2 linked regions of the Celeribacter indicus genome follow. The protein of the gene in region 1 interacts with the protein of each later gene in a pairwise test. Links are inferred from orthologs where the notes say so. Each region holds a gene or a part of one and is shown on either strand. Other genes may lie near its edges.

What was found.
Region 2: the proteins of ribD (region 1) and accC interact in binary tests that used the Escherichia coli proteins (3 or more experiments, as listed by UniProt). The link is inferred for Celeribacter indicus from one-to-one orthologs.

The regions. Positions count from the first base shown.
Region 1 is NZ_CP004393.1:3,374,511-3,382,325, reverse strand. The notes cover bases 2,812-5,605. They hold ribD (bifunctional diaminohydroxyphosphoribosylaminopyrimidine deaminase/5-amino-6-(5-phosphoribosylamino)uracil reductase RibD), read left to right. Parts: upstream 2,812-3,544; coding sequence 3,545-4,666; downstream 4,667-5,605. Other genes in these bases: P73_RS16655 (capsular polysaccharide export protein, LipB/KpsS family), read right to left, coding at 4,634-5,605; nrdR (transcriptional regulator NrdR), read left to right, coding at 3,071-3,538; P73_RS16670 (secondary thiamine-phosphate synthase enzyme YjbQ), read left to right, coding at 2,812-2,937. Also shown: budC (meso-2,3-butanediol dehydrogenase), read right to left, coding at 1-549; P73_RS16685 (SDR family oxidoreductase), read right to left, coding at 671-1,525; P73_RS16680 (winged helix-turn-helix transcriptional regulator), read left to right, coding at 1,653-2,045; P73_RS16675 (hypothetical protein), read left to right, coding at 2,147-2,410; more of P73_RS16670, read left to right, coding at 2,518-2,811; more of P73_RS16655, read right to left, coding at 5,606-6,403; P73_RS16650 (polysaccharide biosynthesis/export family protein), read right to left, coding at 6,400-7,533; P73_RS16645 (capsule biosynthesis protein), read right to left, coding at 7,803-7,815. UniProt on the Escherichia coli protein: Converts 2,5-diamino-6-(ribosylamino)-4(3h)-pyrimidinone 5'-phosphate into 5-amino-6-(ribosylamino)-2,4(1h,3h)-pyrimidinedione 5'-phosphate.
Region 2 is NZ_CP004393.1:3,068,134-3,076,133, forward strand. Bases 2,916-5,894 are described here. They hold accC (acetyl-CoA carboxylase biotin carboxylase subunit), read left to right. Parts: upstream 2,916-3,721; coding sequence 3,722-5,068; downstream 5,069-5,894. Other genes in these bases: P73_RS15265 (NAD(P)-dependent oxidoreductase), read right to left, coding at 2,916-2,941; accB (acetyl-CoA carboxylase biotin carboxyl carrier protein), read left to right, coding at 3,219-3,710; aat (leucyl/phenylalanyl-tRNA--protein transferase), read left to right, coding at 5,145-5,789; P73_RS15285 (DUF2155 domain-containing protein), read right to left, coding at 5,753-5,894. In the rest of the region: P73_RS15255 (hypothetical protein), read left to right, coding at 1-185; NAD-dependent dihydropyrimidine dehydrogenase subunit PreA, read right to left, coding at 299-1,600; more of P73_RS15265, read right to left, coding at 1,604-2,915; more of P73_RS15285, read right to left, coding at 5,895-6,289; outer membrane lipid asymmetry maintenance protein MlaD, read right to left, coding at 6,286-6,753; P73_RS15295 (NADH:ubiquinone oxidoreductase subunit NDUFA12), read right to left, coding at 6,765-7,148; ATP-dependent Clp protease ATP-binding subunit ClpX, read right to left, coding at 7,341-8,000. UniProt on the Escherichia coli protein: This protein is a component of the acetyl coenzyme A carboxylase complex; first, biotin carboxylase catalyzes the carboxylation of the carrier protein and then the transcarboxylase transfers the carboxyl group to form malonyl-CoA.

The sequences.
Region 1 (7,815 bases):
CGTGAAGGTCGGGTTCACCGCGTTCACCCGCACACCGGAATTCCGTGCGTCGAGCGCCAGCGCCCGCGTCAGATTGGTCACCGCTCCTTTCGCCGCGTTATAGGCGAACATGCCCCAGTCGCCGCCCGTGCCGGAGACGGAACTCGTCATCACCACATTTCCCTTCGACGCCTTCAAGTCCTCCCAGGCCGCCCTGGTGACGAAATAGGCGCCGTTCAGGTCAGTGTTCATCACATCGCTCCAGGCGTCGGTGCCGACCTCCCCGATCTCTCCCATCGCCACGATGCCCGCGTTGTTCACGAGCACGTCGATCTGGCCGAAAGCCGCCCTGGCCTCCGCGACGATCCTGCCCGCATTCTCCTGTTCGCGGACATCCGCGACGACCACCTTCGCCTGCGGGATGTCGGCGGCCACCTTCTCGAGCGTTTCCTGCGTGCGCGCCACGAGCACCACGTTTGCGCCTTCCCCTCCGAAGCGGCGGGCGGTGGCCGCGCCGATGCCGGAGGAGGCGCCGGTCACGATGACGGTCTTTCCTTCAAAGCGGGTCATGAGATCTCCTTCGCGGTATCTGGTCCCTGTCTGTCGGGGGAGCAACGCCCGCCGCGGCGGCCCGGTTCGCAGGATGCGGCGGGGCAGGGCACACAGTCGCGTGACCCGCCCCCGCGCGCGGTCAGGCCAGCGCCCGTTTCACCGTCTCCGCGATCGGTTCCGTCGGATGGCCGATGAGCGCCGAGAGGGTCCGGCTGTCGTCGAACAGCGCCCCCTGCGCCGCCTTCGCGTCGCTGTCCGCGAGCACGGCGGCGAAGCCCCCCGGCACCCCGGCCTCCACCAGCGCCTGCCGGAAGGTCTCTTCGGGCAGATCGGTATAGGCGACGGGCTTCCCCGCGGCGTCCGACAGGATCGCGGCATAGTCGGCGAGCGTGTAGGCCTCGTCCCCCGCGAGTTCGAGCACCTCTCCGTCATGGCCGCCCGCGAGCACGATGGCGGCGGCTTCGGCATAATCCTTGCGCGGCGCGGTGGCGAACCTGCCGGTTCCGGCGGCGCCGAAATGCTGGCCTGTCTCCAGATCCTGGGCGGCCGTCATGGTGATGTTGTCCGAATACCATCCGTTGCGCAGCAGAGTGAAGGCGATGCCGCTTTCGGCGAGCTTTGCCTCCGTGGCGAGATGTTCCTCGGCGAGCCGCATGCCGCCGGTGTCCGCATGGAGGATCGAGGTATAGGCGATGAAATCGACGCCGGCCGCGCGGGCCGCGTCGATGACATTGCCGTGCTGAGCGGCGCGCTGGCCCACCTCGGACGAGGAGATGAGCAGCAGGCGGTCGACGCCCTCCAGCGCGGTACGGAGCGCGGCGGGATCGTCGTAATCCGCGCGCCGGCTGGCGATGCCCTTCGCCGCGCAGGCCTCCGCGGCCGTATCGGAGCGCACGAGGGCGAGGATGTCCTGCGGGGCCACGAGCGTTGCGAGATGGTCGAGCACGAGCCGGCCCAGATGGCCGGAGGCGCCGGTGACGAGATAGGTGGTCATGGAAGCATTCCTTTCCGCTTCGGTGTCGCATATGATCGGTCTCATTTAGAGACCTTTTGGGCGGATCGAAAAGGAGGCACTTTTCGCGCCCCAGGTTACGTGCAGGGAACCGCCGGGGAGAGCCAGCATGCGTGACATACCGACCAGCCGCCTCGAGGAGTGGAAGGCGCGGGGATTCCATCCGGAGAACTGCCCGGTGCGGCAGGTGCTCGACCATGTGGCGGCGAAATGGACGGTGCTCGTCCTGCTCGAACTCGAACGCGGACCGCGCCGGTTCAACGTGCTGGGCCGGGCCCTGCCCGATATTTCCAAGCGGATGCTGACCCAGTCCCTGCGCGGGCTCGAGCGCGACGGCCTCGTCCGCCGCAGGGTCTTCGACACCAAGCCGCCGAGCGTGGAATATGCCCTGACGGATCTCGGGCGGGCGATGCTCGATCCGCTCGGCGCGCTCGTCGCCTGGGCCGAAGCCCGGATGCCGGAGATCGAAGCCGCGCGCCGCACGTTCGACGCGGCGGAGTGAAGAAGGCGCGCGCCACGGCGCGACAGTGAAACCATGGAATGAAACCATCTTGCGCGATCGGGTGTTATCTTCCTGTAGGACATGCTCAGGAGGGCCTGAAGATGCGATCGACGACCTTGACCTTTGGACTGCTCGGCGTGGCGGGACTGGCCGCCGCGGCCGCCGTCGCTTCGCCCTACGTTCCGCTCACCGAGGATCATCTTCACCCCGAACCGATCGTGATCGAAGTCCCGCAGGAGGATCTGTCGCGTTGCATCGCGACGCTCGAACAGGTGTTCATCGGCCCTGTCGTCGACGCGACGGTGCAAAGCGCCGCGCTCGATCCGGCGGAGCGGGGGCCGACCGTCACCTGTGTCGCGAAATGAGACCGGAAGGGTCCGGATCTTGACTTCGCCGCCGTCTGCAATGCCTATGCCGGGGTAGCGGTCTGCCGCGGCGCAGAGGGATTCATGACGCGGAAAGGAGCCTGAGGGTGAGCCACACGAGTTTCGACATCGACACCCATGGGCCGGGTCTCTACGAATTCACCGAACAGGTGGCGCGATGGGTCGCAGGCGAGGGGCCGATGGAGGCCTGCCTGACGCTGATGGTCCAGCACAGTTCTGCCTCGCTCCTCATCCAGGAAAACGCCGATCCCGAGGTGCGGACGGATCTCCAGGCGTTCTTTCACCGGCTGGTGCCGCCGTCCACCGATCCCGCGATGTCCTACCTCACCCACACCTACGAAGGGCCGGACGACATGCCGGGACATATCAAGGCGGCCTTGCTGCCGACGACCTTGTCCATTCCCGTCATCGGCGGCCGCATGACGCTCGGAACGTGGCAAGGACTTTACCTTTTCGAACACCGGGCGCGGCCGCACCGGCGCAGCGTCGTCGCCCTCCTGCGCTGAGAGGAGCGGCCACTACATCTAGGCTGGCAAATTTCATCTACCCAAATTCTGGGCGAGACCCTATAGTACCTGTGGATAAATGGGGCGCAGACCCCATGGGGGCAGAGGCAGAGAAGGATAGAGGGGCGCCAGAATGCGTTGTCCATTTTGCGGAAATGTTGATACCCAGGTGAAAGACAGCCGCCCGGCTGAGGATCACGTCGCGATCCGGCGGCGGCGTTTCTGTTCGGCTTGTGGCGGGCGCTTCACCACCTATGAGCGTGTGCAGCTGCGCGACCTCGTTGTCGTGAAGTCTAACGGCCGGCGCGAGGATTTCGACCGCGACAAGCTCGAACGCTCCATCCGCATCGCGGCGCAGAAAAGACCCATCGAACCGGAACGCCTCGACCAGATGATCTCCGGCATCGTGCGCCGCCTCGAGAGCATGGGCGAGACGGACATCCCCTCCAAGACCATCGGCGAGATCGTGATGGAAAGCCTCGCGCGGATCGACACGGTCGCCTATGTGCGCTTTGCCTCCGTCTACAAGAATTTCCAGGCCGCCGACGATTTCGACAAGTTCGTGAGCGAGCTGCGCCCCGACGCGAAGATCGAAGAGTAACCCGCGATGGACGACGACCGGGCGCATATGCGTCACGCGCTGGCGCTGGCGCGGCGCGGCCTCGGGCGCACCTGGCCCAACCCGGCGGTTGGCTGCGTCATCGTGCAGGACGGGCGGATCGTCGGGCGCGGCTGGACCCAGCCGGGCGGACGCCCCCATGCGGAGACGATGGCGCTGGCGCAGGCCGGCGCGGCCGCACGCGACGCCACCGCCTATGTCACGCTCGAACCCTGCGCGCATCACGGCAGGACGCCCCCCTGTGCGGATGCGCTGGTGGCGGCGGGCGTGGCGCGCGTGGTCGTGGCCCTCGGCGACCCGGATCCGCGCGTCGACGGGCAGGGCATCGCGCGGCTGCGCGCCGCCGGCATCGCCGTGGACACCGGGATCTGCGCCGCGGAGGCCCGCGAAGCGCAGGAGGGTTTCCTGCGCCGCGTGACGCAAGGGCGCCCGATGCTCACGCTGAAGCTCGCCCTGTCCTGGGACGGGCGCATCGCGACGGCGACGGGGGAGAGCCAGTGGATCACCGGCCCGGAGGCACGGCGGCGTGTGCATGCGATGCGCGCCGATCACGATGCCGTCCTCATCGGCGCGGGCACCGCGCGGGCGGATGATCCGGGCCTCACCGTGCGCGGCCTTGGCATCGCGCATCAGCCGGTGCGCGTGGTGATGTCGCGCCGCCTCGACCTGCCGCGCGACGGACAGCTCGCGCGCAGCGCGCGGGAGGTGCCGCTCTGGCTCCTGCACGGGCCCAGCGTGGCGGCGGACCTGCGGGAGGCGTGGCGCGATCTCGGCGCGGAGCTGATCGAGGCGCCGGTGATCTGCGGACAGCTCGACCCGGCCGCCAGCCTCGCGGCGCTCGGCGCGCGCGGGCTGACGCGGGTGTTCTGCGAGGGGGGCGGGACGCTTGCCGCGTCGCTCCTCGGGGCGGGGCTGGCCGACCGGGTGGCGCTGTTCACTGCCGGGCTCGCGATCGGCGCGGAAGGGATGCCGGGGCTCGGCGCGCTCGGGCTCGACCGGCTTGCGCAGGCGCCGCGCTACAGCCTTGCGCGGATCGAACGGCTCGGGCCGGATGTGCTCACCCTCTGGCGCTCCGCCTCATCCGGCGAGGCCGAGCCACCGCGCCCGTAGCTGCCTGAGCCGGGCGAGCAGGACCTGCGCCGCCCGGCTGCGCCCGTCCGGCGCCTCTGCCAAGTGTTCGATTGCCTCCTCGGGCGACAGAGGCGCGCCGCTGCGGGGATGGAAATAGCGCGGGTAGTCGATCAGCGTCGCATGGGCGAGCGCGGCGAGGCTCACCCGCCGGCTCCGCCGCGCCGGCACCGGGCCGAGATCGGTCGTCAGGCCCCAGCCGGCATAGAAGGGCGCGCCGGTGCAGGTGACGGGCCGTCCGCGCAGCAGCGCCTCGAACCCGATCAGTGAGGTCATCGTCCACAGCTCGTCGCAGGCCGCGATGAGGGCGAGCGGATCGGCATCCCGCGCCACCACATCGGCGATCCGCGCGGCATCGGGCAGGTGGCCGCGGCGCAATCCGGCCTCCACGTCCGGATGCGGCTTGTAGACGATCACAGCCCCCGGATGCGCCCGCCGCGCCGCGTCGAGAAGCGCGCGGTTGGTTGCCGGCGTCCCCGCGCCGAGCCGGATCGAGGCGTCGTCCTCCACCTGGCCCGCGACAAGGATCCGGTGGCCGGGGGGAAGCTCCGGCAGGCCGCGGCCGACATTGTATTTCGACAGGTCGAGCGCGGTGAGCCGCGACAGCAGGGCCTCGATCCGCCGCGCGGCGTGCTGTGGCAGGTCGGCGCGCGCGGCGATCAGCGCCTCGAGCCGGGAGGGCCGGGTCGGGTCGAAATAGATCCCGAGGTCGTCGAAGACGAGAGACACCGGCCGCACCAGCGCCGCGCCGAGCCCGCGCGAGCGCAGGAAGCCGTCCTCGATCCGCAGATCGGCCTCTGGCTGTGCGGCGCCCCAGGCGAGGTGGCGGCGTCCTGCCCCGCGGGCCCGTGCGATCCCCTCCGCGTCGTCGCGGAAGCTGAGCCCGCCCGCGCCGATATAGCGCCGCAGGAACCGGCGTTTCCACGGCAGGATCCCGGAGGCGACATATCCCGCCGCGTCCTCGCGCCGCGCCCGCGCCCGTGCCTCGAGCCGGGCGAGAAGGCTTTCGAGCGTGCAGGATCGCCCCCCTGCCTGCCAGTCCAGCGCCTCGAGCGCGACGGCGGCGAAGAGTTGCGCGCGGGTGAAGGCGGGCCGCGGCGCGGGTGGGGGAACCTCGTCCCCGGTCAGCCCGAGCCCGTGATACCACGGCATGCCGAAGACGCGGGGGCGGTGACCGGCGAGGATGGCATCGAACCCGTAGCCCGCGCCATGGGTATAGACCGCGGTGGCGCGTTCGAGCGCGGGATAGAGCGCGGTGCCCGGCGGCAGGCGGGTCAGGCGCGGATCGTCCTCGGTCCCGAAATAGCCGTCCGCACAGCCGAGGACCGCGACGCGGGCGTTCAGCGTCTCGGTCTGGGCGAAGACGAGCATTTCCCGCATTGCCTCCTCGGAGGGGGCGTCGGGGCGGCGGCGCGTTTCGTCGAGGACGAGCACATAGGGAAATTCGGGGAGCGGACTGCGGTGTTCCGCCGGATCCGGACCCTCCGCCTGGAGCGCCGCCCACCAGTCCATCGCGTCGCGGGCGCGGACGAGTTGCGCACTGTCGTCGAGCGGCCCGGCTGCGAGCACCTCGTGCAGCCCGCGGCGGGGCAGGGCACCGAGGTCCGGCTCGGCCATCGCGCGTTCGATCAGCAGCGGCGGCGCGGAGAAAAGCCGCCCCCGCGCGGTGGCGGGGACGGCGGATGTCGCGCGGCGCGCGGGGGCGCCGGCCGGCGTCATTGGCCGGCGAGACTGTTGATCTGGTTCGCGGAGCCGGCGGTTCCGGTGATCGCGCTGAGCGTTTTCTGCCACTGGACGAACGGTGCCTCGGTCACATAGACCGTGTCGCCGTCGCGGATGAGGAAATCGCGGGCGAGGAACAGCCCGTTCGGCTGGGTCAGGTCGAGCACGTAGACCACACGTTGCGGTCCGATGAGATCCGTGCGGCCGAGGACGATCCTCGCGATCTGCTCGGGCTCGTTGCGGAAGACGAAGACGCCCTTCGGATCCGCCGAATTGGTCTGGAGCCCGCCGACCTGCGCGATCGCCTCGAGTGCGGAAAGGTCGCGGGTCTTGAACGGGATCACGCTCTGCGCCCCGGTCGCCCCGAGTGCGGTGTAGGACCGCGGGTCGGCCTCGACCAGCACCCGGTCGCCGTCCCGCAACGGAATGTCGAATTTCGGATTGCTGTAGAGATCGTTGAACCAGATCGTGCCGATCCGTCCGCCGCGCATCACCTTGACCTGCGCGACCTCGGGCTCGACCGAGGGACCGCCGGCGGCGGCAAGCATCGCGGTGAGGCGCCGGGTCGGGCGTTCGATCGGATAGACGCCCTGGGCGCCGATCTTGCCGCTGACGGTGACGGTCGCGCCGTTCCCGGCGGCGCGGGTGACCATGACCTGCGGGTCGGGCGTCTGGGCGTCGAGCTTTTCGGTGATGATGCGGCGTATGGCCTCGGGGCTGTTGCCCGCCGCCTTGATCCGGCCGGCATAGGGCACGAAGATGAAGCCGTCCCCGTCGACCTGGACCTCGGAGAGGGCGGTCGCATTCGCGCCCTGGCCGGCCAGCAGGCCGTCGTCGACGTTTTCCCAGATCGTGAGCGACAGGACGTCGCCGGGGCTGATCGTGTCGGAGCCCACGAGGCCCGCGTTGAGGAAGGTGGAGGAGAAGCCGAGTTCGCTGTTGATCGCGGTTGCGGTGTTGACGCGGTCGTTGACCGAGATGACGAAGGCGTCGCCCTCGTTGAGGACCGAACCGGAGAAGACCTCGCGCTTGTTCGGACCGGAGCGGGGCAGGCCGCAGGCGGACAGGCTCGCCAGCACGGCCACGAGCGCGACGGCGCGGGTGGTACGCGATGTCAGAAATGCCACGGATTGCTCTCCTCTGCCCCGGTAGATTTTTTATTGGGTCTAATCAGAAGATTATCGGCACGCGAGTCAAAAATCCACGAAACTGTGAATGGCCGGCGCAGGGTGGCGGGCGGTGTTGCCGCAAGGACGCGCCGGGAGCAGGGGCTGTGGTCGCGGCCCGTTCGCCCGCAGGATATGGTGGGAGGGGAGGCGGAATTTCGCGGCTGTCCCGCCCGGATTTCGCCTCATTTCCTCCGGGTTTCGTCCGGCACGGGGCCGTCGGGGCCTCTTCATCGCCTGAGG
Region 2 (8,000 bases), 310 kb from region 1 along the record:
CGCAGCCGCATGGGGCGCCGGAGCACGTCCCCGCGGCGCCCCCTCCCGATGACACAGCAGGGACGGACCGGGCACAGACGGACCGGGAGGCCCTGCCCCAGGCGCGCCCGCGAGACATCCAGGAGACCACGCCGGACAACCATGCCGCGCTGGCAGACCCCCCGGACGAACGCGCCGCGGACTGACGGCGTTGGCGTAGGAACGGCGCGGATGCCCCCTCTCCCGCGTCGCGCGGCGCCCGCGCGGCGGGATCGGCGCCGGAGCCGGCCGACAGGCCGCCCCCCGGCGCACGTCCGGCTCATTCCGCCGAACAGGCCATCACGTTGTTCGGGTGGGTCGTCCAGTTGGCGTAATCTCCGACCTCGCGCCCGGTGCGCGCGTCCACCGCGCCGTGCGGCAGAGTCTTCATCGTGATACAGCCCTCCACCGGGCAGACATTGACGCAGAGGTTGCAGGCGACGCAATCCTCGTCCTTCACGGTGAAGCTGCGGTCCGGCGACATGGCAATGGCCTGATGCGACGTGTCCTCGCAGGCGATGTAGCAGCGGCCGCATTTGATGCAGTCGTCCTGACTGATCACCGCCTTCGTCACATGGTTGAGGTTGAGATACTGCCAGTCGGTGACGTTCGGCACCGCCTTGCGCGACAGGTCGGAGACCGAGGCGAATCCCTTCTCGTCCATATACTGGCCGAGACCCGAAATCATCTCCTGCACGACCTTGAAGCCATAGGTCATCGCCGCCGTGCACACCTGCACGTTGGAGGCGCCGAGGGCGAGGAATTCCGCCGCGTCACGCCAGGTTGTCACCCCGCCGATCCCCGAGATCGGCAGGCCCGCCGTCGCCGGGTTGCGCGCGATCTCCGCCACCATGTTGAGCGCAATGGGCTTGACCGCCGGGCCACAGAGGCCGCCATGCGTGCCCTTCCCGTCGATCGTCGGCTGCGGCGCGAAACTGTCGAGATCGACCGAGGTGATCGAATTCACCGTGTTGATCAGCGACACCGCATCCGCGCCGCCACGCAGCGCCGCCTCCGCCGGGCCGAGGATATTCGTGACATTGGGCGTCAGCTTGACGATCACCGGCAGGCCGGTTGCCGCCTTGCACCAGCGCGCGACCATCTCGATATATTCGGGCACCTGCCCGACCGCCGATCCCATCCCGCGCTCGGCCATGCCATGCGGGCAGCCGAAATTGAGCTCGAACCCGTCGCAGCCGGTTTCCGCGATGCGCGGCAGGATCTCCGTCCACGCCTCTTCCGTGCAGGGCACCATGACCGACGCGATCAGCGCGCGGTCGGGATAGTCCCGCTTGACCCGCGTCATCTCCTCGAGATTGACCTCGAGCGGACGGTCGGTGATCAGCTCGATATTGTTGAGCGCCAGGAGCCGCCGGTCGGCGCCGTGAACGGCGCCATAGCGCGGGCCGTTGACATTCACCACCGGCGGCCCCGCCTCCCCCAGCGTCTTCCACACGACGCCGCCCCATCCGGCCTCGAAGGCGCGGCGGACGTTATATTCCTTGTCGGTCGGCGGCGCGGAGGCGAGCCAGAAGGGGTTCGGGCTCTTGATCCCGCAAAAATCGCTCGTCAGATCGGCCATGGCTCAGCCCTCCATCAGCTTGGCGTGGATATCGTCGGCGGCATCGCGCCCCTCGGCGACCGCCGTCACGGTGAGGTCTTCGCCCCCGCTCGCGCAATCGCCCCCGGCCCAGACGCGTGCCACGGACGTGCGGCCCGTCGCGCTCACCGCGATCTTGCCGCCCTCGATCCTCAGGCCGTCCGGCGCGCCGGCGAGCGTCTGGCCGATGGCCTTGAACAGCTGGTCGGCCGGCAGGCGAAAGGTCTCGCCGGTGCTCACGAGCGCGCCGTTCTCCTCGACCGTGTATTCGCATTCGACCTCGGCGCAGGCCCCGTTGCCGATCACCCGCACCGGCCGGGCATTGTAGACGATGCGGACGCCCCTCGAGGCGGCGAGATCCTGTTCGTATTCGGAAGCCCCCATCCGCTCCCGGCCCCGCCGGTAGAGCATGGTGACGGTCCGCGCGCCCAGGAGCTTCGCCTGCACGGCGGCGTCTACCGCGGTCATGCCGCCGCCGATCACCACCACGTCGCGCCCCACCGGCAAGGTCGAAAGGTCGTTCGACTGGCGCAGATCCGCGATGAACTCCACCGCGTCGCGCACGTTCTCCTTTTCCTCGCCCTCGGCCCGGAGCGCATTCACCCCCGCGAGACCGATGGCAAGGAACACCGCGTCGAACTCCGCCTTCAGCCCCTCGAGCGTCAGCCCGGCGCCCAGGGCCCTGCCGGTTTCGACGGCGATCCCGCCGATCTGCATGAGCCAGTCGACCTCCTTCTGCGCGAAGCCCTCCGGCGCCTTGTAGGAGGCGATCCCGTATTCATTGAGCCCGCCGGGTTTCGGACGCGCGTCGAAGACGGTGACATCGTGGCCGCGCATCGCGAGACGGTGCGCCGCCGAAAGCCCCGCAGGCCCCGCGCCGACCACCGCCACCCGCTTGCCGGTCGGCGCCGCGCGCGAGAAGGGATGGGAATTCTTCGCCATCAGGCTGTCGGTCGCATAGCGTTGCAGCCGCCCGATCTCGACCGGCCGGCCCTCGGCGGTCTCGCGCACGCAGGCCTGTTCGCACAGCGTTTCCGTCGGGCAGACGCGGGCGCACATGCCGCCGAGGATGTTCTGATCGAAGATCGTCTTTGCCGCCGCCTCCGGCGTTCCGGTCAGGATCTGCCGGATGAAGAGCGGCACGTCGATCGAGGTCGGACAGGCAGTCATGCAGGGCGCGTCGTGGCAGAAATAGCAGCGGTCCGCCGCGACCTGCGCCTCATGGGCATCGAGCGGCGGGTGCAGGTCGGAAAAATGCGCGGCGTAGCTGTCCTTCGGCAGGCGCCCGGCGGCGAGGCCGGGCGTCATCGGAGAAATGGACATCGGGCTTGCTCCCTGTGGCTTGCTTCGTCGTGACCAGCGTGGCAGGGGCAGGAATTTTATCAAGCGGTAAAATATTGGCCGCGCACAAATCCTCCACGGAGCCCCGCTTTCGCCAAAGATTGATGCGTGCGCGCCCAAAACTTGCGCAGAGTTTCGGCGCGGCGGCGGGGGCGCAGGCCGGATATCGGGTTTTCACGCAACGTTACAAGGCTTATATACGGGACCAGACCCATGAAAAGCCCGCCACGAAGACGGGCGGCAGAAACCGAGTGACCCTATGACAAAACAGAACGACGCCGACGTGGCCTTCATCGAGGCTCTGGCCGCACTGCTCAATGCCAACGACCTGACCGAGCTCGAGGTGAAACGCGAATATGGCGAGAACGATCGCCTGAACGTGCGGGTGTCCAAGGTGAAAGAGGTCGTCCAGACAGTCGCCGCCGCGCCGGCCCCGGCGGCCCTTCCCGCGCCCGGCGCCGCACCCGCGGCGGCAGCGCCTGCCGCCCCCGCCGAGGCGGGTGACCCCGCGAACGATCCGAACGCCGTCTCCTCCCCGATGGTCGGGACCGCCTATCTCGCCGCGGAACCGGGCGCCGCCCCCTTCGTCAAGGTCGGTGACCAGGTCTCCGAGGGCCAGACGCTGCTGATCGTCGAGGCGATGAAGACGATGAATCACATCCCCGCTCCGAAATCCGGCACGGTCAGGCGCGTGCTCGTCGAGGACGGCACTCCGGTCGAATTCGGCGCGCCGCTGATGATCATCGAATAAGGGCGTCCCCGATGTTCGATAAGATCCTCATCGCCAACCGTGGCGAAATCGCCCTCCGGGTGATCCGCGCCTGCCGCGAGATGGGCATCGCTTCCGTGGCGGTCCATTCCACGGCGGATGCCGATGCGATGCATGTGCGTATGGCCGACGAGGCCGTGTGCATCGGGCCGAATTCCTCGGCCCAGTCCTATCTCTCCTTCCCCGCGATCATCGCCGCCTGCGAGATCACCGGGGCGCAGGCGATCCATCCGGGCTATGGCTTCCTGTCGGAAAACGCCGCCTTCGTGCAGATCGTCGAGGACCACGACCTGACCTTCATCGGCCCCTCGGCGGAACATATCCGCCAGATGGGCGACAAGATCACGGCAAAGGAAACCGCCGAACGGCTGGGGATCCCGGTCGTTCCCGGCTCGAAGGGCGGTGTCCCGGATGTGGACGCCGCGAAGAAGACGGCGGCGGAGATGGGCTATCCCGTCATCATCAAGGCCACCGCCGGCGGCGGCGGGCGCGGGATGAAGGTCGCGAAATCGGAGGCCGAGCTCGAGGTCGCCTTCCGCACCGCGCGTTCGGAGGCCAAGGCCGCCTTCGGCAATGACGAGGTCTACATGGAGAAATACCTCCAGAAGCCGCGTCACATCGAAGTGCAGGTCTTCGGCGACGGCCAGGGCGGCGGCATCCACCTGGGCGAACGCGACTGTTCGCTCCAGCGCCGCCACCAGAAGGTCTTTGAGGAAGCCCCCGGCCCCTCGATCAGCGCCGCGGAGCGCGCCGAGATCGGCGGCATCTGCGCCAGGGCCATCGCGGAAATGGGCTACAGGGGCGCCGGCACGATCGAATTCCTCTACGAGGACGGCAATTTCTATTTCATCGAGATGAACACCCGCCTTCAGGTGGAGCATCCGGTGACGGAGGCGATCTTCGGCCAGGATCTCGTGCGCGAGCAGATCCGCGTGGCGGCGGGAAACAGGCTGTCCTTCACCCAGGACGATCTCAGGATCGACGGCCATGCGATCGAAGTGCGGATCAATGCCGAACGCCTGCCCAATTTCGCGCCCTGCCCCGGCAAGGTCACGCAATATCACGCGCCCGGCGGCCTCGGCGTGCGCATGGACAGCGCGCTCTACACCGGCTATTCGATCCCGCCCTATTACGACAGCCTCATCGGCAAGCTGATCGTGCACGGCCGCGACCGGCCCGAAGCGCTCGCACGGCTGCGTCGCGCGCTCGGCGAGCTGATCGTGGACGGCGTGGACACGACGATTCCGCTGTTCCACGCACTCCTCGAAGAGCCCGATATCCAGGCCGGCAACTACAACATCCACTGGCTCGAGAAATGGCTCGAGACCAACCTGGGCTAAGCCCCTTGCATGATTGTGGAAAGGCCGTCCGCGAGGCGGCCTTTTCTTTTGATGAAAGAGCCGCCAGAGTCGGATCATGAACCATGTCGAGCTGACCCCGGAACTGATCCTTCAGGCCTATGCGAACGGCGTCTTTCCCATGGCCGAAAGCCGGGAGGATCCCGCGCTGTTCTGGGTCGACCCGCGGATGCGGGGGATCATCCCGCTCGACGGGTTCCACATCTCCCGCTCGCTGGCCCGCGTGATCCGTTCGGGGCGCTTCTCCGTCACCTTCGACCGCGATTTCGCCGGCGTCATGACCGGCTGCGCGGATCGCGAGGAAACCTGGATCAACGCCACGATCCTCGCGCTCTACACCCGGCTGTTCGAGATGGGGTTCGGCCATTCCTGCGAGGTCTGGCGCGACGGGCGGCTCGTCGGCGGGATCTATGGCCTCGCGCTCGGCACGGCGTTTTTCGGGGAAAGCATGTTCTCGCGGGAAACCGACGCGTCCAAGGTCGCACTCGCCTATACCGTCGCGCGGCTGCGGCGCACGGGCTTCACCCTCTTCGACACACAGTTTCTCACGCCCCACCTCGCCTCTCTCGGCGGCATCGAGATCCCCCGCGCCGACTATCGGGCATTGTTGCGAAAGGCCATGGAAAGGCGGGCGGATTTCTGCGCGCCGACCGGAGAGCTGACGCCTCAGGACGTGCTACAGGACAGCGGCCAGAGGTCGTAGCGCTGGTGATCCATCGCGTTCAGCGCCGGGCTCGACGCGATCATCCAGCCGGAGAAGACCGGATCCTCCGTCCCGTCGACCCGCACGGTCAGATAGGCATAGGCGTCGCCCGAGGGGTTGCCTTCGGGATAGCGGCAATCGCCGAGAAAGATCTCGATCCGGCCGAAGCGCACCATGTCCCCGACACCCGCGCCCAGATCCTCGACCCGCCCCGTCAGCTTGTCGAGCGCGCGCAGCGTCGCGCCCGAGGAGGAGGCGACGGTGTCGCGGAATTCGGTGGTGATGTCGTTGAGCTCGTCCTGGAACCCCTCGTCGGGCAGGCGCTGTAGCTCCTCGAGCGACAGCCCCTCGCCGAACCCGCCCTCCTCGTCCTCTTCGAGCGGGGTGATCTCGATATCGTCGATGCCGGTGTCGAGATCGTCGCTGAACCCCGGCTCCTGCGCCTGCGCGCCGCCGCAGGCGATGAATGCGGCCATCAGGACGATGCCGAGACGGCTCATTCCAGCTCGCTCCCGTCTTCGGAACTCCCGGTGACGAACTTGAGCAGCAGGTTGATCAGGCTCACCGATCCCTGCGTGTCGGCGATCACCTGTCCGTCCTCGAAATTGAACATCGAACCGCCGGGAAGAAGCTCGACGAAATTGCCGCCGAGCAGCCCCTCGGAGGAGATCAGCGCAGCCGTGTCGTCGGGCAGGAGGACATTGCCGTCGAGCGTGAGCTGCGCCTCGGCGCGAAAGGTCTCCCGGTCGAGACCGAGCCCGGTGACGGTGCCGACCTTCACCCCCGCAAGCCGCACGTCGGTGCCGGTGGAGATCCCCTCGGCGGAGCGGAAGGAGGCGGTCAGCCGATAGCTGTCCTGCGGACCGGTGGCAAAGCCGGTGAGCTGCCCGGCATAGACCAGGAAGCCGATGGCAAGCGCGACGACGCCGGCGCCCACCGCGATTTCTGTGGGATTCTCGGACATGACGAACGGCCTTATTCGGGCTGCCAGGCTTCGTAATCCTGACGCACGATCGGTTTGGGACGACGGATGGAACCGGCGGGAGCATAGGCGGCGGGGGTGCCGGTCAGGTTCTCCACATGCGGCATTTCCCATTCCTTATGCGCCAGCGCCTCGTGGCCGGGATGGTTCGCGAAGGTGTGATGCAGCCAGCCGTGCCATTCCGGGGAGACCCGCGACGCCTCGATATCGCCGTTATAGACGACCCAGCGGCGGGTGTCGGCCTCGTTGCGGTAGAAGCGGTTGCCCTGGGCGTCCTCGCCCACCTTGATCCCGTGGCGCCAGGTGAAAAGCTGTGTCCCGATGGTTCCGTCCTTCCACCAGACGAGCGCGCGCAAGAGAGTGTTCACGATACCCATGGATCCGTCACCTTTCGAAGTTCGCTTGGGCAATCTATGGACCATCGACGCAGCAAGGTCCAGAGGGGAGCGCGCCGCGCGGTGCGGCTTTTCGCGGAGCGTGGCCCCACCATGGCAAGGCCCCGCCGGATCTCTCCCGCGGGGCCCCTGTCTGTCTATCTGTCTGTCTGTCCGTCCGCCGGACGGGCCGGGTCAGGAGGCGTTCGCCTCCTTCGCCTCGCCGTCGGAATAGATCATCAGCGGCTTGGCGGGGGAGACCACCGCCTCCTCGTTCACCACCACTTCGGTCACGTCGTCCATGCCCGGAAGCTCGAACATCGTGTCGAGCAGAATGTCCTCGAGGATGGAACGCAGGCCCCGCGCGCCGGTCTTGCGCTCGATCGCGCGCTTGGCGATGGCGGCCAGCGCCTCCTCCGTGAAGGAGAGCTTCACATCCTCGAGCTCGAACAGGCGCTGGTACTGTTTCACCAGCGCGTTCTTCGGCTCGGTCAGGATGGTGACCAGCGCCTCCTCGTCGAGATCCTCGAGCGTCGCGAGCACCGGAAGCCGGCCGACGAATTCCGGGATCAGGCCGAATTTCAGCAGGTCCTCGGGCTCGAGCTCCTTGAACAGCTCGCCCACGCCGCGGTCGTCGTCATTCTTGACATCCGCGCCAAAGCCCATCGCCGTGCCCTTGTTGCGCTGCGCGATGATCCGGTCGAGCCCGGCAAAGGCGCCGCCGCAGATGAACAGGATGTTCGTGGTGTCCACTTGCAGGAATTCCTGCTGCGGATGCTTGCGCCCGCCCTGCGGCGGCACGGAGGCCACGGTGCCTTCCATGATCTTCAGGAGCGCCTGCTGCACCCCCTCGCC